Linked DNA regions of Lentimicrobium sp. L6. The main gene of each other region encodes a partner of the protein of the gene in region 2 in a complex. Links are inferred from orthologs where the notes say so. Each region holds a gene or a part of one and is shown on either strand. Other genes may lie near its edges.

The links.
Region 1: the proteins of tsaD (region 2) and tsaE are in contact, whole or in part, in a crystal structure (PDB 6N9A), measured with the Thermotoga maritima proteins. The link is inferred for Lentimicrobium sp. L6 from one-to-one orthologs. Residues at the interface, in WP_004082750.1 of Thermotoga maritima: Cys10, Asp11, Arg49, His50, Leu82, Gly84, Gly135, Gly136, Glu154, Thr155, Leu156, Asp157, Asp158, Ser159, Glu162, Asp165, Lys166, Arg169, Leu170, Tyr175, Lys213, Thr214, Leu217, Tyr218, Gln221, Arg222, Asn324; in WP_004082108.1 of Thermotoga maritima: Leu37, Gly38, Lys46, Lys57, Val59, Lys60, Ser61, Thr63, Phe64, Thr65, Leu66, Met67, Val69, Pro71, Tyr82, Arg83, Leu84, Asp86, Asp88, Phe89, Asp93, Ile128, Asp130, Glu131, Arg134.

What each region holds. Positions count from the first base shown.
Region 1 is NZ_JABKCA010000059.1:8,009-11,338, forward strand. What follows is about bases 137-3,127. They hold tsaE (tRNA (adenosine(37)-N6)-threonylcarbamoyltransferase complex ATPase subunit type 1 TsaE), read right to left. Parts: upstream 1,851-3,127; coding sequence 1,422-1,850; downstream 137-1,421. Other genes in these bases: HNS38_RS14520 (endonuclease), read right to left, coding at 137-171; HNS38_RS14525 (alanine dehydrogenase), read right to left, coding at 180-1,394; HNS38_RS14535 (bifunctional response regulator/alkaline phosphatase family protein), read right to left, coding at 1,950-3,127. Also shown: more of HNS38_RS14520, read right to left, coding at 1-136; more of HNS38_RS14535, read right to left, coding at 3,128-3,330. UniProt on the Escherichia coli protein: Required for the formation of a threonylcarbamoyl group on adenosine at position 37 (t(6)A37) in tRNAs that read codons beginning with adenine.
Region 2 is NZ_JABKCA010000119.1:1,190-4,398, reverse strand. What follows is about bases 108-2,977. They hold tsaD (tRNA (adenosine(37)-N6)-threonylcarbamoyltransferase complex transferase subunit TsaD), read right to left. Parts: upstream 2,118-2,977; coding sequence 1,098-2,117; downstream 108-1,097. Other genes in these bases: HNS38_RS19075 (low molecular weight protein-tyrosine-phosphatase), read right to left, coding at 545-1,003.

The DNA.
Region 1 (3,330 bases), on a different replicon or contig from region 2:
ACTCGTTAAACTATCGTCAAAAGGGTCGAATAGATTCTCAACATTATAAAACATCATTCTTAAACTATCTTGAGGATGCCTATCTAATTCCTCTTGAGAAAATACAAAGCCATTTAAAAAAATAGCCTGGATAAAAAGTATTATCCTTATTATTTGTTTTATATTTGACATAGTTTCTACTAATGTAATACTGCCAATAATAAATCTAAATCGCGGTAATTAAAGCCAAATTTTTTCCCAACCCTATTATTAGTTATAATACCATTAAAGACATAAACACCATTTCTAATTCCTGCATTTCGCTTTAAATACTGGGAAACCCCTCCTGCATCAGCCATTTCTAGTAATAAAGGAGTAAAAAAGTTAGAGAGGGCATTAGAAGCTGTATAGGCCACACGAGAGGCAATATTTGGTACTCCATAATGTGTAACTCCAAACTTTTGATAAACGGGATCTTTGTGACAAGTTGGACGAGAAGTTTCGAAAGCCCCACCTTGGTCTATACTAATATCCATTATGACAGAGCCTTTTCTCATATTCTCTACCATATAGCTTGGAACCATATAATGACTTCCAGTCTCTTTTACACGTAGTGCTCCTATGGCTACATCCGCATCCTTTAAAGCCTTCATTAAAACCTGAGGCTGTATAGTTGATGTAAATATATTCTGCTTTAGATTGTTCTGAATCCTCCGAAGTTTATAAATGGAATTATCAAAAATCTTTACCTGAGCCCCCATTCCAATGGCGGAACGAGCGGCATATTCACTAACAGTTCCTGCACCAATAATAACGATTTCGGCAGGTTTTAAACCAGGAACCCCCCCAAGCATAGTACCATTTCCATAATCTGGATGAGATAAATAATGAGCTGCAATTTGAACTCCAGCACTTCCTACAATTTCGCTCATGGAACGAATGAGAGGATACGCCTTGGTGCTGTCTTTTATTCTCTCAAAGGCAATAGCTGTAGCTTTTTTCTCAATAAAATCGGCAAAATACTCTCTTTTCTGATTAAATAATTGAAGGGATGTAACCAATAATTGATTCTTTCGAATCAGGCTTCTCTCTTTTGGGGATAATGGACTTACTTTTAGAAGAATTTGAGCCTCCATTACCTCTTCTGTTGTTTCTATAATTTCGGCTCCCTGCTCAGAATAATCCACGTTAGAATGGCCTGATTTAAGACCAGCATTGGATTGAACCAGTACTTTATGACCTAGTTCCACCAATAGACCTACTGATTCTGGTGTCAGACAAACTCTATTCTCACCCTCCTCTGTTTCGCTAAGCACGCCAATACTAATATTTGATTTTTGGTGCCCAACTTCTAGCATCTCTTCTTTGGGTAGTAATTGCGATGAAATATTTATCAATCCTTCTTCAGAAACCATATACGATATTTTGAGAGCTATTTTTTTTTAAACTTCCCATTTAATTATTCTATCTCCGGTTAGCTCATCTTCCTTAATTTTCAAATATACGCATTCTTCAGGTAAAAGTTTCTCCACTTTTTCCGGCCACTCCATCAAACATAGATTTCCGCTCTCCAAATAATCGTAAATACCAATATCTAGGGCCTCCTGATAAGTTTCCAAACGATAAAAATCAAAATGAAAAACAATATCCCCTTTTAAGGTATCATATTGATTAATAATAGAAAATGTTGGACTATTAACGATCCCATCTACTTGTAAGAACTCACAAATGGCTTTGATGAATGTGGTTTTTCCCGCTCCCATTTCGCCTTTAAAAGCAACTATCTTATGCTCTCCAAGCGATTTTATTAGGCTTTGAGCTATCTTTGAAAGATCCGAAGGACCTTCAGCTTTGAATTCATATTTTGACATGGGGCAAATTAAATAAAAAAAGCAAAGGGATATCCAGTTTTTGACACAAAAAAAAGGAAATGAATAACTCATTCCCTTTTCTTTATTTTATTGTGCCAATTATTTGCTTCGCAAACGAATAATAGGAATCAATAACTCCTCCATGGATATACCACCATGCTGGAAGGTATTCTTATAGTAATTAGCATAATGATTGAAATTATTACGATACGCAAAGAAATCATTTGTCTTTGCAAAAATGTATCCATCATTAATATGTGTCTTTGGGAGAAATACATCCTTGGGTTCTCTAACTTCATAAACATCTTTGGCTTTGTAATTTAGACTTTTTCCAACTTTATATCTCAAATTGGTATTGGTTAGTTTATCTCCAATGACTTGTACCGGGTTCTGAACCCTAATACTACCATGATCTGTTGTTATGACCACATTTACATCTTTTTTGGATAAGTATTTAAACATATCATATAATGGAGAATGTTCAAACCAACTCACCGTTAAAGATCGGTAAGCTGCTTCATCATCGGCAAGTTCTCTGATGATTTCCATTTCGGTTCGAGCATGTGAAAGCATGTCTACAAAATTATAGACAATCACATTCAAGTCATTATTCATTAAGTTTGGAAGTGAATCGACCACTTTTCGACCAAAACTCATATTGAGAACTTTGTGATAAGAGTATTTGTCCTGTCTACCAAAACGCTTCAGCAACTCGCCCATTAGTTGAGATTCGAATTGGTTTTTCGATCCCTCATCGTGCTCTCCTAACCAATATTGAGGATATTTCTTTTCTATTTCTGAAGGTAATAACCCAGAGAACAAAGCATTACGAGCATATTGAGTCGTACTTGGGAGAATACTATAATACAGTTCCTCTTCTTCAATTCGGAAAAGTTCCTCAAAAAAGGGCTGAATGGTTTTCCATTGATCATATCTTAAATTATCAATGATAAATAAGAAAGTAGGTTTATCATCTTTAACAGCTGGTAATACTTTCTTCTTCATCAAAGTATGCGACAATACAGGTGCGTCTGAACTATTCCCACTTAACCAACCTTCATATTCACTCATCACAAATTTTGAGAACTGATTATTGGCGTCGTCCTTTTGCATTTTCAGCACTTCATCCATACCATTATCTCTCGATTTACTCAAACTCAGCTCCCAATGAACCAATTTCTTGTAAATCTCAATCCACTCCTTATGATTTAAACGATTACCTATTTCCATACTCAAAGCCTGAAACTGCTGCTGATAAGCCATGGTGGTTTTCTCCGAAACAATTTTTCTATTATCGAGGTTCTTTTTTAAGCAAAGAAGAATTTGATTAGGCTTAACGGGCTTTATCAAATAATCAGCGATATTTGATCCTATAGCCTCCTCCATGATAGATTCTTCTTCACTTTTTGTAATCATCACAATTGGTAAAGAAGGTGACTTTATTTTCAATCTCTCTAAAGTTTCAATACCACTTAACCCT
Region 2 (3,209 bases):
GAAATAAAAAAAACAAACGTTTGCAAATATTGTAAATGTTATAATATCAATTGGTTGCAAAATATTTTTATTAGACTGATTCTATTTTGTTGAAAAAATGGAAAAAGGGTTTTTTTGTATGCTCATATTTCCTAATTTTGCTGCATATTAAATTTTTTGGTTAAATATGGTTTGTATTGAGGCGCAAATAGGTTCATTTGCGCCTTTTTCTATATCAGAGATTTCCTAAACTCCTGGTTTATTCAAAAAAAATTACGAAAGTCTAATCACAAAGCTAAATTATTTCTAAAGCTTTATGGAGATAGGAAAATATTTTATAAGTACTTAGGGCTAAAATAATTACAAAAATAGAGGGTGATAAAAAATAATACTTATGTAGACCTATTAAACACTAGTATTTTATAAGTTTTGTAAATATTTATTAAGAAAATTTAATGTTTTTCCTTGACTCATATAGGATTTGAATGTATATTTGAGCATTAATTTATATTAATATTTTTTGGTTAATTATGGTTTGTGTTTAAAGGTGTGATATTTCACACCTTTAATTTTTAATACCTATTGCAATTTGATCACAAGCCAAAGTCAACATCTGGTAAACTTCTTCAAAACCATTAATACCTCCATAATAGGGATCCGGAACTGGAATATTTTCATTAGGATAAGCCATGTTCATAATCATTTCCACTTTCTCTTCGTCTTGCTCATTTCTGGCCAAAGCTTTGATATTTGTATAATTGCTTTCATCCATAGTGAAGATCAGGTCGAATTTGTCAAAATCGTTCACCTGAAACTGTCGCCCACGAAGCATAGAAATATCGCTTTGATGTTGTTTTAAGGTTTTTTGAGCACGATGGTCGGGAGATTCGCCAACATGGTAGTTTGCCGTTCCACAGCTGTCTACCTGAGCTTCAATATCATACTCACTAATCTTATCTCGCATAATACCTTCTGCCATTGGGGAACGGCAGATATTTCCTAAGCATACCATTAAAATCTTCATCTGTTTTGGGTTTTAGTAATTCTGTTAGAGTGTGGGATGTTGACGCTATCAAAGTCTATTACAATTCGAGCATTCTTTGCAAACGATTTATGCTTTAAAAATTGGATCTAGCATATGGAGTTGCCTTCTGATCAGTAAATTTTCCTTGTTGAAATTTGAATAATCCAGAAATGGCTATCATTGCTGCATTATCAGTAGTAAATTCAAATGCTGGAATAAATGTTTTCCATCCAAACTTTTCTTCACCATTTTTAATGGCAGCTCTCAAACCACTATTTGCACTAACGCCACCAGCAACTGCAATCTGTTTAATCCCTGTTTGCTTTGATGCCAATACCAGTTTTTTCATTAATATCTCAATGATGCTATATTGAACACTAGCGGCAATATCAGCTTTGTTTTTCTCTATAAAGTCATCATCTTTTTTTAATTCATCCCTTAAGAAATATAAAACTGAAGTTTTAAGACCACTAAAGCTATAATTTAGTTCAGGAATTCGTGGAAAAGGAAAAGAAAACTTTTTTGAATCCCCAATTTTTGCTAATTTATCTATAACTGGTCCTCCAGGATATCCTAAGCTCATAATTTTAGCCGTTTTGTCAAATGCTTCTCCTGCTGCATCATCAATGGTTTGTCCTAAAATAGTCATTTTGAAATAATCATCCACTCTAACTATTTGAGTATGTCCTCCAGATACTGTTAAACATAGGAAAGGGAATTCTGGAACATCAATTCTTAGTTCTGGTTTTTGAGCAAAATGAGCTAAAATATGTGCTTGTAAGTGGTCAACTTCAATCAATGGGATGTCTAATCCAAGGGCAAAAGACTTGGCAAAAGAGGTTCCAACTAGTAAACTCCCCAAAAGGCCTGGACCTCTTGTAAAAGCGATAGCACTGAGCTGATTTTTATTTATATTTGCTTCCTTAAGTGCATGATCTATCACAGGTATGATATTTTGCTGATGCGAACGTGAAGCTAATTCTGGAACTACACCACCATATTTGTGATGAACTTCTTGATTGGCAATGATATTGGACAATATCACATCGTCTTTGATGACGCTCGCGGATGTGTCATCACAAGATGACTCAATACCTAAAATGTATGTACTCATGTTATAAAATTTTGGCAAAATTAATACATTCTTTCATTGGTTAAGAGAATTATATATGTACTACTTAGGATTATCCTAATATTTATTCTTAGTATGGGGCTGTTATTGGCTGTACTACAGAATACTAGAGTGCAATCTTTTATTGCCAATGCAGGTTCCTCTTTTTTAAGTGAGAAGCTTGGTGTTTCGGTGTGGATTGATAAAGTACATATTACTTCCTTCTTTAAAGTACGTTTGAATGATGTTTATATTAATGATCATCAAAGCAATCCTATGATTACTGCCAAGCAGATTTATTTTGACTATAATATTTTCCGACCTTTTTTATCAGAAATTCCAATCAACGATATTTTTATTGATAGCGCATTTGTTAACCTCGTTCAATATAAAGAAGACGATGGATTAAATATTAATAGGCTCTTTCAAAGTGAAGTAGATGATAAGGATTCGATTTCGAAAATTGAAATAGCAGACACAATTGCACGAAATCCCATTCAAATTGGTTTAGACCATATTAGAATAGAAAATTCTCGTTTTGTGTATAGAGTTGAGGAGGATACTATAAAAACATTACCTTATATGGATTATCAGCACCTCGATATATCTCAAATCAATATAGAAATTGAAGATATCCATATCGTTGATGATAGTATAATAGGGCATGTTTTGCACTTGAGTGCAAAGGATAGAAGTGGCGTTGTGCTCACTAACTTGGATGGCCAAGCTACTGTAAGCTCTACCCATCTCATCATAGAAGATGCTCATCTACTGACGCCGCGTTCTAATGCGCATCTTGATTTAAAATTTATTTATCCAAGCTGGATAGCTTATCTAGATTTTATCAATGGGGTAGTTATAGAGGCCAATGTTCATCCTTCACAAATCAACATGTTGGATATTGCATATTTTGCTCCAGAAACTCGTGGGATGAACAACCTATTTCGTCTGCAGGGGCGCGTGAAAGGACCAATACGGAATATGAAAGGAGAGAATCTGAAGCTGTCTTTTGGAACTTCCACTTCATTTAAGGGCAACCTCCAAATGACAGGCCTACCAAATATTTATGAGACATTTATTAAACTAAAGATTCAA